Regions from separate parts of the Sedimenticola sp. genome, predicted to be linked through region 1. Evidence: predicted binding sites of a transcription regulator. Region 1 holds the regulator's gene; each other region holds the start of a gene.

Region 1 (4,216 bases):
CCAGCGATCTTCAACCCCGCTTTCTCCAGTACCTGCAGATATTGATTATTAAATTCATAACGGTGACGATGGCGCTCAATGATGGTATCGCTGGCATACAGCTTGCGGGTCAACCCATCTTCGTCCAACCGACACTCTTGCCCGCCCAACCGCATGGTGCCACCGAGATCGGATTCTTCACTGCGCACTTCCAGCTCACCATCCGCATTGAGCCATTCGGTGATCAGTGCAATAACCGGATAGGGTGTCTCACGATTGAATTCGGTGCTATGGGCATCGGTCATACCCGCCACATGGCGCGCATACTCAATCACCGCTACTTGCATACCCAGACAGATTCCCAGATAGGGTATCTTATGCTCGCGAGCATAACGCACTGTCTCGATCTTACCCTCGACACCCCGCTCACCAAAACCACCGGGAACCAGAATCGCATCGACCCCCTTAAGACAGTCGGTGCCACTTTTCTCCACCTGCTCGGAATCGATATATTTGATGTTGATCTTGGTGTGAGTATGGATGCCGGCGTGAATCAACGCTTCGGAAAGGGATTTATACGCCTCCGTCAAGTTCATGTACTTGCCGACCATAGCGACAGTCACGCTGCCATCTGTGTTTTCCAGGCCATCGATTACCGCCCGCCATTCGGACAGATCCGCAGCCGGTACGTTGAGCCCCAACTGGCGAACTACGATCTCATCCATCTTCTGCTCATGTAGGAGCAGTGGGATCCGGTAGATATTGTCTGCATCGACCCCGGTGATAACCGCCTCTTCGGGAACGTTGGTAAACAGGGCTATCTTTTTACGCTCGCCTTCCGGCAGTGCGCTCTCACAACGACACAGCAGCACGTCGGGCTGAATCCCGATAGAGCGCAACTCTTTAACCGAATGCTGGGTCGGCTTGGTCTTGATTTCGCCAGAGGTGGGGATATAGGGCACCAGTGTCAAATGCAAAAACAGCGCATTCTGCTTACCCATTTCCACGCCCATCTGTCGAATTGCCTCGAGAAACGGCAGGGACTCGATATCGCCCACCGTACCGCCAATCTCCACCAGGGCAATATCGGCATCGCCGGCCCCCAAGCGGATACTGTCTTTCATCTCATTGGTAATGTGGGGAATCACCTGGACAGTGCCGCCCAAATAGTCACCGCGCCGCTCCTTGCGGATGACGCTTTCATAAATCTGTCCAGTGGTAAAATTGTTATTGCGGCCCATGGTGGCGCGAATAAAACGCTCATAGTGCCCCAAATCAAGATCGGTTTCAGCGCCATCTTCGGTAACGAAGACTTCACCGTGCTGAAACGGGCTCATGGTCCCGGGATCCACGTTGATATACGGATCCAGCTTGATCATGGTGACTTTTAAGCCGCGCGCTTCCAGGAGTGCGGCCAGTGAGGCAGAGGCAATACCTTTGCCCAGCGAGGAAACAACACCGCCCGTGATAAATACGAATTTGGTCATAGACTCTATGTCTTGTGGTGGAGGAAAGAAATCATTCAGGACGGGGTTTAATAGTACGCGAAACAGGCTGTAGCCTCAATCAAAAGGCCGCTTATTTATCGCTCTCCATGAACCGTTTCACAGGCCAACCCTGGCACGTACGCACCAAAACGAGGCGCCTTACCTATCAAATTCTGTTTTCACCTCGGTCGGGCATGAAACCCACACCGGACATAAGGGGACAGGCAACCTGACAGGCAGAGGTAAAATCATTTAGTATCATCTCCATCGCACCTCTTTGCAGGACGCCTCCGGAAAAGATACTTGATCCAGAGCAAAGCAATCTGCAAAATATCCCTTCCTACGGAGAAGTCAGGTAGTCCAGTGAGCGAACACAAGGTCATCTCTTTCGACAATATCAAGGTTGCCTGCAGGAACTGTAGCCTTACCTCTCTTTGTCTCCCAATGGGGCTTACTCCGGAAGACGTGGATTTGCTGGACAATATCGTCAAGCGCAACCGTCCGCTTCACCGTGGTGATCATCTGTTCCGTCAGGGCGATAATTTCCAGTGTATCTATGTCGTCAAGACTGGCACCGTCAAGAGCTTTGACCCGGGCGAAGACGGCAGCGAGCAGGTTCTGGGCTTCCACCTACCTGGCGAGATGATCGGGCTGGACGCCATTGAGAGCGGCTTCCACCACTGCTCCGCCAAGATCCTGGAGACTACGGCTGTTTGCGAAATCCCCTTCGCCCGGCTGGAAGAGCTGAGCAGTACAATCCCCAGCCTGCAGCACCAGATGTACCGTCTGTTGAGTCGGGAGATCGGTCACGACGAGGATATGTTGACCCTGTTGGGCAAGCGCAATGCCGAGGAGCGGTTGGCCTCTTTCCTGTTGAGCCTGTCCGGCCGATTCCAGCGCCGCGGCTTTTCTCCGTCCGATTTCTATCTCAGTATGTCACGGCATGAGATCGGCAACTATCTGGGATTGGCGGTCGAGACCGTCAGCCGCCTGTTCACCCGTTTTCAGGACGATGGCTTGCTGAAGGTGGAGCGTAAGCATATACAACTGTTGGATATCGAGCGGATCAAACAGATCGTGCACGGCGACCAGAGTGGCGTGCGCGAACAGCAAGCCACCTGAGCGAATCCATCCCAGATTTAAGAATCGGCCGATTCAGGCGATTCCATACGCCGCCAGAGACAACTGCCGGCCCCTTTCTCGATCATATCCAGCCGTTGCTGATGTAACGCCAACTCTTCGACATTCGCCCTAACCACCTTCAAACGGGGCCGGGACGAATCCAGGCGTTGAATCCGCTCCCCCGCCGTATCCCCTTCACCGCGCCCAGCATCCAGTGACAACGCGCCCTGGCCGCCGGTCATCATCAGGTAGACGTCAGCCAGAATCTCCGCATCCAGTAACGCTCCGTGCAGTTCACGGTGGCTGTTATTGATGTCATACCGCTTACACAGTGCGTCCAGGCTGTTACGCTGCCCCGGATGCATCTTTTTGGCCATGACCAGGGTATCCACCACGCTACAGACGGCATCCAACGTTGGATGATCCCCCCCCAACAACCGCAGCTCATGATTCAGGAAACCGACGTCAAACGGCGCATTGTGGATGATCAACTCCGCCCCTTCGATGTAAGCCAGAAAATCATCCACCAGATCACCGAATCGCGGCTTATCCGCCAGGAATTCATTGGTGATGCCATGCACCTCGATCGCCGCTTGGTCGATCTCCCGATCCGGCTGCAGGTATTGATGGAAATTATTCCCGGTCAGCCGACGCTCGACCATCTCCACACAACCGATCTCGATAATCCGGTGCCCCTGGGAGGGCTCCAAGCCGGTGGTCTCCGTATCCAGTACAATCTGGCGCACGCTCATACACCCAACTCCTCTACACCCTTGTTTGCCAGACTATCGGCCAATTCATTTTCGGGGTGGCCATTGTGCCCCTTCACCCATGACCACTGCACATCGTGTTGTGCCACAAGCTGATCCAGGCGCTGCCAAAGATCGCTGTTCTTGACCGGCTTTTTCGCCGCGGTCTTCCAGCCATTGCGTTTCCAATTCTTGATCCATTCGGTAATACCATGCTGCACGTACTTCGAATCGGTCGTCACCCGTACAGGGACCGAACGGGTCAGTGCTTCCAGGGCGCTGATGACGGCCATCAGTTCCATCCGGTTATTGGTGGTATCCGGCACGCCTCCGTACAGATGCCGCTCTTTCCCTTTGTAGCGCATCACCGCACCCCAGCCACCGGGACCCGGATTGCCTTTGCAGGCCCCGTCGGTAAATATTTCTACCCTTTCAATCACTTAATCTCTACTCCTGGTATGCCGGATATTATTCGCAGAGGGTTCTGCCATGCCGCCCCGGATGCGCCGGGGGCGCAGCTTCCAGGCTGGCTTGATCGGCGTCAGCCGCGACACCCGCTTGACCGCCAATATCATATAGACACCCGACAGCGGCGACCAGAAGCGCTCACCTATCCGCTCCAGGAAACCCAGACGCTGCATCATCCGTTCCCGGCCGAGGGGCGGCCTGAACATCACCCCCTGCTCCGCCTTGATCTCAAATCCAAGCAGCGAAAGCCAGTCGTGAACCCGCCAGGACGAGATAAAGTGGCCGCACCAGGGAACCCGCTTGCTGCGCATTCGCAGAAAGCGCCAGATGCCCCACAGGCTCCAGGGATTGAAACCGACAATAATGACGTGTCCCTCGGGGATCAGCACCCGCTCCACCTCCCGCAACAAC
Region 2 (4,216 bases), on a different contig from region 1:
CTCACGGAAGCGGCGCCACTTGCTGATCCGCAACACTTCCCATAGCTCCACGTCGGTAAAGTCGTGGAAGAACGGCAGCGTCTTCAGGATATTGAATTTACGGGTATCCGAAACATCGACATTGGAGGCGTGTTCCAGTTGCTCATGCTCGGCTGCCAGATCACAGGCCAGATCGGCCCAGCTGTCATAGCGGTCCGCCGCCTCTTTGCGGATGCAGCGCTCGACGATGCGGACGATTCCTTTGGGTATGTCGCGCCGCACATCCCGTAGTGGGATCGGCGGGCTATGGGAGATCTTCTGGATCAGGTCGTACTGGTTTTCCGCGGTGAAGGGTAACTTACCGCTCAGCAATTGATACATCACCACACCCAGGGAGTAGATGTCCGCCTGCTGGCTCAGCTCGTGTCCCATGATCTGTTCCGGCGACATATAACTGGGTGTGCCGACCGCATCCACCACCTGTGTGAGATCGGAATCGGCCAACAGGGCCGTACCGAAGTCGGTGACCTTGATTTCGGTTCCGCCGGTGGTGAGCAGATTGGCCGGCTTGATGTCACGGTGAATCAAGCCATTGACGAAGGCGTATTCAAAGGCGTTGCAGCACTTGAAGATAATCTCCACCACGTCATGGATCGGCAGCAGGTTTTCCGCTTTGGTATAACGCCGCAGGGTATAGCCGTTGACGTATTCCATGACGATATAGTGCATGTCCCGCTCGGTGCCGGCATCGAATACGGTGACGATATAGGGGTGGCGCAGCTTGCCGGCCAGGCTGGCTTCGTTGATGAACATCTTCTTGAAGCGGGCGCCGTTCACCGGCTCGTTAAAAATATTCTGATGGGCAATCTTGATCGCCACTTCATTGTCGGAGAACGGGTCCTGGGCTAGATAAACCGAGGCTGTCGCACCCCTGCCGAGCAGTTTGCGGATCTGGAATTTACCTATCGTTGTACGGGTCAGATCGTCTATGACCGGTCTCTCCGGTAGCTTGATCAAAAGTTTTGAAACAGGACAACGATTGGCTTTATGGCTTGGCCGACCAATTCATATCGAAAAACTGGCACTGTTCCAGAAACTCACTGGTGCTCTTGGGCATGGGTACCCTGGCCCCTGAAAGATAGGTGATAAGTTGGGTTCCTGCGGTGATCAGCTTCACGCCTTGATCAATATGTTGCTGTTTTTCCGGTGTTGAAGGTATCGGCAGGTTGATAAAGAACTGTTCCACCATCTCCCGTGCGGCCACAAACTCGGGCCAGACGGTAAACAGCGCCTTATCCTGTTTGATCAGCTCGATCTGTTGTTTGGCGGCCCGGCAGTAGTTACGGATGTAGGGGACGGCGGCGCCAAAGACTCCGTCATCGATGAAGCTGTTCACCATGTGTGTGGTGATGCGGTCGATATCTTTCATCGATTGGGCGATCTTGCGATAGCGTGATTCGAACAGATGGTCCAGTGGTTGGGAAAACGCCTTGAAGGGCTCACCCCAGAGTTCGTCGATACCCTCGTGTCCGCTGTAATGCTTGACCAGTTTGCCGAGTTCCAGCGCCTCTTTGAAATAATCGCCGCAGCGGACCATCAGCTCATTATCCGGGCTGACCTTGACGCCCTTGGCTTCCAGGTCAACGATGGCATTGAAGATGTCGGAAGCACGATTGAACAGGGCGCCGGCCAGCATGGCTCCATTAACCCGCTTACGTGCCGGGTCATGCTCCTGCTCATAGGCTTCGCGCGCCTCTTCCAGCCTTTCACCCGGGGTGTTGATGCCGCTTTCTGTGTGATGGAAGGCGCGCCGGGTCAGATCGTCAATCAGCTTTTTACGATTCGCCAGGGTGTTTTCCGGGGTGGGGTAGTAGCGGATCCAGTAGCCGTCGTAAAAGACGCACTCTTTATCCGCGATGACACGGCGTGTGCCGTTTTCAGGGTTGTTGCTCATTTTCCAGTTCTGACTTAGCTCATCTAACCGACCGCCAATCTGAAGTAGAATGACTCACTCCACCGGCCACGCGGCCAAATTTTACGCCTAAAATCCGACACTGGGAATCAGGTAATCAATATGAAACAACATAAAGATGCGCATGAAGCGTTGTCAGTCGTGGATTCCGGGCAACGGATCTTTGTTCAGGGAGCCGCCTCGACCCCGTTGCGCTTGATCGAGGGGCTGGTTTCCCATGCCGGCCGACTTCGGGATGTAGAGGTGATGCATCTGCACACCTTTGGCGAGGCCCGCTATGCCGATCCGGACTTTGCGGCGAGTTTCCGGGTCGCCAATCTGTTCGTGGGTGGCAATATGCGTGGCTATTTCGATGGCGGTCGGGTCGATTATCTACCCTGTTTCCTCTCTGAGATACCGGCCCTGTTCCGCTCCGGCGAACGACCGATTGATGTGGCCCTGGTGCATCTCTCCCCCCCGGATAGACAGGGGTTTTGTACCCTGGGTTGCAGTGTCGATGTGGCCCTGGAAGCAATCCATGTGGCACGAATTGTGATCGCCCAAATCAATCCGCAAATGCCGCGGGTGCATGGGGATGGTTTTATCCATATCTCACGAATCGACCATTGCATCGAGGTGGATGACCCGATCCCGGAAGTGCCGCGCCCCCGATTAGGGGAGGTAGAGCGGGCAATCGGCGAGCATGCGGCGGCGCTGATTGAGGATGGTGCCACCCTGCAGATGGGGATCGGCGCCATTCCGGATGCGGTGCTGGCGGCGTTGCGGGGGCATCGCCATCTGGGGGTGCATACCGAGATGTGGTCGGATGGCCTGCTTGATCTGATCGAAAACGGCGCGGTAGATAATTCGTGCAAAAAGACCCACCGCGGTAAGACGGTTTCGGGCTTTATCATGGGTTCCCGGCGGGTCTATGACTTTATTGACGATAATCCGTCGGTCATCCAGGCGCGGATCGATTGGGTGAATTCGCCTCACGAGATTGCCAAGAATCCGCGCGTTACCGCCATCAATTCCGCCGTCGAAGTGGATTTGACCGGTCAAGTCTGCGCCGACTCGATCGGCCACCGCATTATTTCGGGTGTTGGGGGGCAGATGGACTTTATCCGTGGCGCCTCGCTGTCGGAAGGTGGCAAACCGATCATCGCCCTACCAAGCCGGGCTCGCCATGGCGCCTCGCGTATCGTGCCAACGCTCAAGCCGGGTGGCGGCGTGGTCACCACCCGTTCCCATGTCCACTACATCGTTACCGAGTACGGTGTCGCCAACCTGTATGGTCGGACCCTGAATGAGCGGGCCGAGGCGCTGATAGCCATCGCCCATCCGGATGATCGTGAATCGCTGTCACGTCAGTGGCACGCCATTCGTGCTCTGAGTGGCTGAGGAAATATTATGGTATCTCTATTTCCAGGGCAAAAGAGTGGGAAATGGTCATGTCTGATTTTTGCTCTAAATATGACAACAAAGTTACCGCTTTATAGTTTTTACTGAAATTTCTCCTTCCGATACTGGCATCTGACATATGTCAGATGTCCTGCCAAGCCCATGAATCGTTGATCAAAATCCACTCTACCTTTTCCTTGGCATGGAAATTGTACTTACCCCTGGAATGGCGGCACCGAGACTGCCAGATGCACAGACATACCAGATAACTAACCTTCCAGGACCGACAATTGAGGTAGGGGTTAATGAACGACGAGCGCAATTTCGAGCAACTCGAGAAGAGACTGGGCGTATCGCGACGGGACTTTATGAAGTTCTGTACCGGCGTAGCTGCGACCATGGGACTGACCACCAGCGATGCGATGGCGATGGCCAAGGCGGTTGCCAGTCCAAAGGCGAGGCCGCCGGTAATATGGCTTCATGGTCAGGAATGCACAGGGTGTACCGAATCCCTGCTACGTTCCGAGCACCCCACCATTGAGACGCTGATCCTTGATCTGATCTCATTGGACTACCATGAGACCTTGGCCGCTGCGGCCGGACATCAGGTGGAAGCGGCCAAGCAGGCATCCATGAAAGCCAACAAGGGCAAGTACCTGTTGGTGATTGAGGGGGCGACACCGGTCAAGGATGGCGGCATCTACTGCAAGATCGGTGGCAAGACTATGTTGGAACATGTAAAGGAAGCGGCTGAAGGTGCGGCGGCGATCGTATCCATCGGCTCCTGCGCTTCCTGGGGTGGTATCCCCTCCAGTGGCATCAATCCCACTGAAGCGAAGGGTGCCCCGGATATCCTACCGGACAAGACGGTGGTAACTATTCCCG
Region 3 (4,216 bases), on a different contig from region 1:
GACTCCCAGACCCGGCGTAAGGGCTCCAGTTTGTAAATGGGTGTGTATTTTGGATCACCCGTTTCGGTATAGAAAAGACAGGCTTCGGCACACATACCACAGCTGACACAGCTGGAAAAAAAGGCGGCAACCGGTGCATCGATCTGTTCTTTCAGGGCATTGATTCCCCGTTCAAGTGTGGCTTCACTCATGACTCAACCCCCCGGCGGCCGCTCATGGCGCCGTTATACCAGCGCGAAAGAAAGACAGTGAACGTGTGCATCAACTTGGTGAACGGGAAGGCAATCATCAAAGCTTCCACACTCAATATATGCAGACCGAGAACGAAGGCATAAGGATTCACCATGCGGTGATAAGCCAGATAGCCGGTCAGTATGGGCAGGAAAGTCAGCCCCCACACCAACCAATCTTCCCAGGTGGTAATCTTTCGCATCACCGGATTCATGATGCGGTGCCAAAGTCCCGCCAACAGACCGATAATCGCCAACACGGCCGCCGCATCGACTATCGGTGTCGGCAGGCCGGGCCAAGCGAACCCGAAGGTAGCGCGGAACAGTTGAATATGCGGGACAAACAGTATCAGGCTGACAAACAGACCGATGTGAAACATATAACCAGTGACCACGGTAAGCGGTTGTCTTCTGAACGTGCCCAGATCGGGGATAGATCGAGTGAGAACGGTCTTCATCCCCGGGCCGAACTCGGTACCCTTGGCTTCGGCCAGATTCTGCTTACGCCCCAGTGAAATAATCTCAAACAAACGTAAGATGACACCAATTACAAAGATGGTAACGGCAATATTGAATGCCGTACCACGGGTCCAAATGAGAAAGTCCATCGGTTCATTCATGATGTTTTCTCCAGATCATCAATAGTGACAGTTCCATGTGCCTTCTTTGCCTCATCCTTGGTTTTGTAGTTGAGACCAGCCGCGGCAGCGCCCAACGCCAAACCGGCGGCCGCCGCAAATGCGACGGTTTGTGAATTGTCGCTAATCGGCACGGAGAGTGCGTTGTAGAATCCGCCTGCATCCCAGAACCGCGGTTCAGAACAGCCCAGGCAACCGTGTCCCGACTCCACCGGCCAACTGGTTCCCTGATTCCATTTGGCGGTGGCGCAGGCGTTATAGGTCATCGGACCTTTGCAGCCAAGCTTATAGAGACACCAACCAGCTTTAGCCCCTTTATCATCAAAGGTCTCGGCAAACAAACCCTTGTCATAGAAGGGCCGTCGATAGCAGCGATCATGGATACTCTGCCCGTAAAACACTTTGGGGCGTTTGTACTGATCCAGTTCGGGTATCGTGCCAAAGGTGAGGAAGTGGGCCAGCACGCCGGTGATCACAGTGGGAATCGGCGGACAACCTGAAACATTGATAATCGGTTTATCCTTGATGACATCGGACACGGAGACCGCCCCGGTAGGATTGGGGTTAGCCTGTGGCAGACCGCCAAACGCGGCACAAGTCCCTACCGCCACGATAGCCGCCGCATCCTTCGCCGTCTCTTCCAGCATTTGCAGGTTGCTAACACCGGCAATGGTGGAGTACCCCGGGTTGCCCAGTGGGATCGAACCATCCACCACCAGGATGTAATTCCCCTTGTTCTCAAGCATGGCCGCCTCACGGGCTGCCTCGGCCGCCTCACCGGCGGCGGCTTGCAGGGTATGGTGATAATCCAGGGAGATATGGTCGAAGATCAGACTCTCAACCGACGGCGAATGACTGCGGGTCAGAGATTCGGTGCAGCCGGTACACTCCTGAAATGAAAGCCAGATGACCGAAGGACGCTTGGCTTTTTCCAGCGCCTCGGCAATCGCCGGGACCATGGTTGGCGGCAGCGCCATCAGTGAGGCCGTTGCAGTGCAGAACTTCAGAAAACCGCGCCGCGTAACCCCGTGACGCCTTAGGCTGTCGCCCAGGGTACTTTGTTCAGCCATGTAACCTCCCTAATCTATTACGATCTCTGTCAATACTGTTGTTATTCTCACCACGGTCCTGATCAAACAGCAGGGCCGCTGCCATCTCTCTACGTTTTCGGCAAAACAGTTATGTCGATTTCTCCATCTCGGTATCCAACAGCTCTTCTAATTTACCCATGCTTTCGTACATGTCATCCGTCTGGGCACGTAGCAGATCCGGAATATCCACCACCTCAATCTGGAAGGCTATTCGCTCCTCTTCGGTGTTGTAATGATCGACAATCCAGACGCCGCTGAACCCGGTCTCTTTGACGGTTGTTTTGCCCAAAGCATCGAGCACGGCTACCACCTCCCCTTCACCCAGGAGTGAAAGAAGGCGAGCTTCGTCACCTGGCCCGAAAGGAATAGCCCGTAGGTCAATGATGGTAGGTTCACCGGTACGTACCAACCGCTTGAGCGCGTGACGCACTTCATTCAGCAGTGGCAGTGTATTGTGTGTCATCCCCGGCATTTCAGTCCCTGTTACCGATTGAGCGGCTTTATGATCGAATACGCTCATATGCTTATTTACTTTTAACACAAGACTATCCTTATTGTGAGAAATGGTTGATGACCCAGATCATGTTATCTTTTTCTTTCGTGAATATTTTTTTATCCATTCAATAACAATAACTTAATAATATATACCCGCCATCTGCCAACGTTAATTTGGCATATTAAACCCGGTCGGAACGGCGACAGAATCAGGGATGCCCAAGCGTCCATTGATCGATCAAATCCAACACTGTTTGCACCGCCGCGGGCAGGGCTGCGTCAACCACGAGGGATGGCTGTTCACCCCAATCAAGGCTTTCCGGCTCAATGCCGATCAATGCCCGTTTTTCAGGGTAATGATCAGAAAGACGGGCAATATCCAAAAGGTCGGTGAGGCCCACTTCGTGGACACTTTGCCTATTGCCCGTGAGGTAACGGTCCATCTCAGACTCCACGTAACAGACGATGGAACCTGGTGTGCCACCTGTCCTGGCGGCATCCACAACAATTAGCTGATCATGTTCCGCCAATAAGCCAGCAAGAGAAAAACTGAGCGTGCCACCATCGATAAAAACGGCATCCTCTCTGTCTGGATACTGTTCCTGTAGTCGCCGGATGACATGCACGCCTACCCCCTCATCCGTCAGTAGCGTATTGCCGATCCCCAATACCAGCGTTGTTCTCCGTTCAGACACCTTGATTTCCATCCCGATAAAAACTACTTAGGTACATATTAATATATAATTTATTACTAATTAAATGATCTCAATCAAAATCAAATTTACCTTAAATCGTTATCCTTAACCTGCAACAGTTCGTTAAAGACAATCTAGATCGGAGGGATGATATGAATAAGAGACGCCGCTTTCTTACTGCTGCACTCATAGCCACCTCTGCGGTTATGGCTCCTTTATCTGCTAACGCCTTCTGGGGATGGGGTCCCTGGGACGACTGGGGCGGCCCATGGTCCGGTGGACCTTGGGGTGGATACCCTTACTACGGAGGCTATCCCTATTATGGCGGCTACCCGCCTTATGGATATGGTTTTGCCCCCTATGGCTACTACCCCTACTACGGGGCCCCCTATCTTCCTGCCGCCCCCCAGCAACCGGCTGTAAAACCGAAACCGGAAGGGACAGACAAGTAGGTAGTGGGAATATGCGCCAAAAACGGCCACCTGTGCGCCAGGCAAACAACCATGAGGCACAGGTGGCTATCCCTTCCCTTCTTGCAACCAACCTGTACCCTATCACTGGCGCGCAACAGATCCGCTAAATAACTAGTTGTTGTTAACAGCGTCCACTTTAAGCACAATATATTGTGTTTTTTTGATTTCCCTTTTTTTTCCGATACTTATCTAATTTATTTACCCATAGAGGAGTTATAACCTGTTGTTTTTAAAATTTATTAGTCTTTTCTTATGCAGCATAAGCAGACTTGACAGAAGTCAACAAGCGCCATAATCTCCACCCATCCAAACACAACATATTGTGTTTTCATGCCAAACAGGGAAAGTAAAGCTACTATATATAGGGGTCGCACATGAGAGCAGAATTACCCGGATACACCCCAAACCGCTGTAGTTATTGAACACCCTTAACGACGTTGTGAAGTTTTAAACTTAGAAAAGCAATAACCGCCAGTGCGCACCGGAATTCCAAGTTCCGGATCCTGACGCAAAGCTGATATATCATATAAATATAAGAGCCCAAGGATTTGTGTGACATGAAAAGTGCCCACCTTAAAGCTGTACCCACTGCCG
Region 4 (4,216 bases), on a different contig from region 1:
ATAGACCTTGCTTTCGTCCAGCTTGACCATGGTTCCAAGCACCTGGAGGAAGGCGACAACCGCATCCTCTTCGGTTTTATCCTTCAACTGCTCTGGAGCTGCCGCGATATCCGCATCGGAATACGGGACACCGATTAGCTGCATACCGCGCATGTGGGACTGCATGGTCTCACCATTCAGTACCGCGTGCTGCAGCCAGGGATAGTTGGGCATTACCGACTCAGGTACCACGGAACGCGGTGCACGCAGATGCTTGCGATGCCAATCGTCGGAGTACTTGCCACCCAGTCTGGCGACATCCGGCCCGGTACGCTTGGAGCCCCACTGGAAGGGGTGGTCGTACATCGACTCGGAAGCCAGCGAGTAGTGGCCATAGCGCTCCTTCTCGTCACGGAAGGGACGGATCATCTGAGAGTGACAGGTGTAGCAACCCTCGCGGATGTAGACAGCACGCCCAGCCAGCTCCAGCGCGCTGTAGGGACGCATGCCTTCTCCCGGTTTATGGTCAGCCAGGGTCTGTCCAGCCTGACGTTGCCACACGATCTCGGGGTTCTTGTTGTGCTCCATAGTGCTGTCCAGATAGAACAGCGGCACGATCTCAACAATACCACCGACACTGAGCGCCAGGGCGAGAACAATCAGCATGCCCCAGACGTTTCTTTCCATTTTTTCTTGCATTGCCATTTTTCTAAACTCCCCTTATGCAGACGCTGCAGCGGTTGCGGAGCGTGCCTGCTGCACACTGCCCTGAGCGTTGGCCTGAAGTACGGTCATGATGATGTTGAACACCATGAGCGCGGCACCTGCCAGGAAGACTATGCCGCCGACGGCACGCATCGCATAGTAGGGATGCATGGCTTCGACAGACTCTGCGAAGGTGTATGCCAAGGTGCCGTACTCGTCATAGGCACGCCACATCAGGCCCTGCATGATGCCCGATACCCACATGGCAACGATGTAGATCACCGTACCGATGGTAGCAGTCCAGAAGTGGGCATTGATCAATTTTGTCGACCACATCTGCACATGGAAGACATTGGTCATCAGATGGTAGATGGCACCGATACCGACCATGGCAACCCAACCCAGTGCACCTGAATGCACGTGGCCAACCGTCCAGTCCGTATAGTGCGACAGTGCGTTGACGGTCTTGATCGACATGACCGGACCTTCAAAGGTGGACATGGCGTAGAAGGCCAGTGACATGATCAGGAAGCGCAGGACATAGTCGGTACGCAGTTTGTCCCAGGCGCCCGAGAGGGTCATCATGCCGTTCACCGCGCCACCCCAGGAGGGGATGATCATGGCCAGCGAGATGGCCGCACCCAGTGAACCGGTCCAGTCCGGCAGAGCGGTGTACTGCAGGTGATGCGCACCCAGCCACACATAACCGAACATCAGCGCCCAGAAGTGAATCACCGATAGACGGTAAGAGTAAACGGGACGGCCCGCCTGTTTGGGAACGAAGTAGTACATAATGCCGAGGAAGCCTGCCGTCAGGTAGAAACCAACCGCGTTATGTCCCCACCACCACTGGATCATGGCATCCTGCACACCCGAGAAGATCGAGTAGGATTTAAACATGCCCACTGGGATAGCCAGGCTGTTTACCACATGCAGGTAGGTAATCATCACCATCATGCCAAGGAAGAACCAGTTCGACACATAGATATGAGAACTCTTGCGATTGGCAATCGTCATGATGAAATTGATGGCAAAAGAGAGCCAGACTACCGCGATGGCTATATCGATCGGCCACTCCAGCTCGGCATACTCCTTACCCTGAGTAATGCCCAGCGGCAAAGTGATTACCGCTGAAACGATAATCAGGTTCCATCCTATAAAGGTGAACCAGGCCAACTTGTCGCTCCAGAGTCGGACAGCGCAGGTGCGTTGTACCGAATAGAAGGCTGTTGCCATCAGAACGCAGCCGCCAAACGCAAAAATGACGGCGTTGGTATGTAACGGACGCAGACGTCCGAAGGTGATATACGGCAGATCGAAATTAAGCACCGGCCAAGCCAACTCCGAGGCAATATATACCCCGACGAGAGCGCCTACCAACAAGTAGACTGCAGCCATGACGGTGAACCAGCGTACAACACCCAGGTCGTACTTCTGTTCAGCTACGGCGTCCATGAACCCCCCTTATTTACCAAGTTAAAAAAAAATTACCAGATACTGAAATTTAAACCTGACAATAAGTCAGGTTATTCGTAAAAATTGGGGCTATAAGACACTTAGTTGTGATATTTGTCAAGCTCCAATCTGCGGTTTATCAGCATTTCATCAAGGCTAAGTTACTGTTTAAAAAGATATTTATAGACCATATGCGGGAAATGACCTACATCAATGAAAAATCATATTAGTGATGGCTGATATATTTACGTATTGAATTCATTAAAACGGTTTTCCAAAATGGAAAGGCAGCCTAGTCCCCACACGCATTTGTTTGATTGAGAGATCCACCGCATACGCCATCACTTCGACGCCCGCTTCTACCGCCTCCACCAGAGTGTTCGCGTAATCCGGATCTATATCCCAGGCCGGTTCAACACGTTGGATTCCTGTATGAGCAACATTAAACAGCAGCACACCTCTATGACCGTCCCGCACCACCCCCATCAGTTCCCGCAGATGCTTTCTTCCCCTGTCGGTTACCGCATCGGGAAAGGTGCCGAGTCCTTTTTTCCCCAGTAAGGTGACATTTTTCACCTCAATATAGCAGTCAGGCAGACTGGGTTCCGTTAATAGTAGATCAATTCGGCTCCCTTCAATGCCATAAGGCCGCTCGCTCTGAATTATTCCGTATCCGCTCAGGGCTTCAATCCGGCCTTCGGCAATACCCTCCTTCACCAGGGCATTGGCCCGGCCGGTATTGATACAGGCCAGGTAACGCCCTTCGACCTCAACCAGCTCCCAACGATAGGGCAATTTACGTTTTGGAGAATTGACTTCCAGCAACCAGACGCGACTACCGGGGGTGGCACAGTTTTTCATCGAACCGGTATTGGGGCAGTGGGCAGTTACCACTTGGCCATCCGCTAGCTGCACATCGGCCAAAAAACGCTTGTATCGTTTGATCAGGCGCCCTTCCAACAGATCCGGAAAGTTCATAGGCTTGTGCCCCGGGGAGTGATGAGGAGGTTAGGCAGACGCTGGAGGACAAGGGGATGAAGCATCCACTTCCTTTTATCTATAACGCAACTTCAGAGGTTGAAGTCGCTCATGGGCCCGATGCATGGAGATACAATAACACCGGATGACCGGACACTCCGTGTCGGCCAACCGTTTTGGGCCTCTCCGTAGAGAGGCCCGAGTATAAACACCATTAGATTTACAGGGTTTCGGCGTGCTCGGCCAAGTATTCGGCCACACCTTCGGTAGAGCCCTTCATACCCGCTTCACCCTGCTTCCAGCCTGCCGGGCAAACTTCACCATGCTCTTCGGTAAACTGCAGTGCATCCACCATGCGCAACATTTCATCGATATTACGCCCTAGCGGCAGGTTATTCACCACCTGATGCTGCACCACGCCGTCACGGTCGATCAGGAAAGAGCCGCGCAAGGCGATACCGGGGCCGGTATTCAGGTCGTAAGCGTTGGTGATCTCCTTGGAGATATCCGCCACCAGCGGATACTGGACGTTGCCGATACCTCCGTTGTTGATGGCGGTATTTTTCCAGGCCAGATGGGAGAAATGGGAGTCGATGGAAACACCTATCACCTCCACATTGCGTTTTTTGAACTCTTCCAGGCGATGATCGAAGGCGATCAGCTCGGAAGGACAGACAAAGGTAAAGTCCAGCGGGTAGAAGAACAGTACCACATATTTTCCCTGGTAGCTGGACAGGGTCAGGTCGGCAAAAGAGTTATCCGGCATCACCGCCTGGGCGGTAAAATCGGGGGCGGGTTTGGCAACAAGTACACTCATCTTATTTTCTCCAAATTTCGATTAGCATTGAACAGACTACAAGCCCCCGGCCTGCCGGAGACCCAAATATGACAGACCGGGTTAGGCGACAGCCACTTCTACCGGATTGCTCTCCCACAATCCATGTTTGGTGCAATACGCCATGGCACTCAGCTTCAGCTTGCTGCCGTTAGGCACTACATTAAAGGTGACCTCCGCGTGGCCCTTTGCACCCTCACCGCCCAGGGTGCCGGGGGGAAAACTGGCCTCTGCCAGCAAAGTCTGGCCGTTATAGAGCTGTAC

The links. The regulator FNR, encoded in region 1, switches genes on or off when oxygen is low (the NO sensors DNR and NnrR bind a similar motif). The targets are predictions, from matches to a motif close to TTGATNTANATCAA.
Region 2: the regulator FNR is predicted to act here: its motif matches at 1,943-1,956, upstream of ACQY5R_RS08295 (acetyl-CoA hydrolase/transferase family protein).
Region 3: the regulator FNR is predicted to act here: its motif matches at 2,530-2,543, upstream of ACQY5R_RS04110 (hydrogenase expression/formation C-terminal domain-containing protein).
Region 4: the regulator FNR is predicted to act here: its motif matches at 2,340-2,353, upstream of ccoN (cytochrome-c oxidase, cbb3-type subunit I).

What each region holds. Positions count from the first base shown of each region.
Region 1 covers NZ_JBNKFS010000001.1:75,363-79,578, forward strand. The annotation lists gene ACQY5R_RS00405 (CTP synthase) at 1-1,466, opposite strand, end outside; gene fnr (fumarate/nitrate reduction transcriptional regulator Fnr) at 1,830-2,588, shown strand; gene dnaQ (DNA polymerase III subunit epsilon) at 2,606-3,334, opposite strand; gene rnhA (ribonuclease HI) at 3,337-3,774, opposite strand; gene ACQY5R_RS00425 (class I SAM-dependent methyltransferase) at 3,778-4,216, opposite strand, start outside.
Region 2 covers NZ_JBNKFS010000009.1:95,931-100,146, forward strand. The annotation lists gene ACQY5R_RS08285 (protein kinase domain-containing protein) at 1-996, opposite strand, end outside; gene ACQY5R_RS08290 (hypothetical protein) at 1,025-1,933, opposite strand; gene ACQY5R_RS08295 (acetyl-CoA hydrolase/transferase family protein) at 2,054-3,331, shown strand; gene ACQY5R_RS08300 (hydrogenase small subunit) at 3,637-4,216, shown strand, end outside.
Region 3 covers NZ_JBNKFS010000004.1:160,496-164,711, forward strand. The annotation lists gene ACQY5R_RS04095 ((Fe-S)-binding protein) at 1-191, opposite strand, end outside; gene ACQY5R_RS04100 (hypothetical protein) at 188-850, opposite strand; gene ACQY5R_RS04105 (hydrogenase small subunit) at 847-1,938, opposite strand; gene ACQY5R_RS04110 (hydrogenase expression/formation C-terminal domain-containing protein) at 2,048-2,500, opposite strand; gene ACQY5R_RS04115 (HyaD/HybD family hydrogenase maturation endopeptidase) at 2,664-3,161, opposite strand; gene ACQY5R_RS04120 (sulfur globule protein CV3) at 3,302-3,601, shown strand; gene ACQY5R_RS04125 (adenosylcobalamin-dependent ribonucleoside-diphosphate reductase) at 4,180-4,216, shown strand, end outside.
Region 4 covers NZ_JBNKFS010000012.1:16,009-20,224, reverse strand. The annotation lists gene ccoO (cytochrome-c oxidase, cbb3-type subunit II) at 1-684, opposite strand, end outside; gene ccoN (cytochrome-c oxidase, cbb3-type subunit I) at 700-2,139, opposite strand; gene sfsA (DNA/RNA nuclease SfsA) at 2,401-3,117, opposite strand; gene ACQY5R_RS09940 (peroxiredoxin) at 3,338-3,934, opposite strand; gene ACQY5R_RS09935 (class II SORL domain-containing protein) at 4,016-4,216, opposite strand, start outside.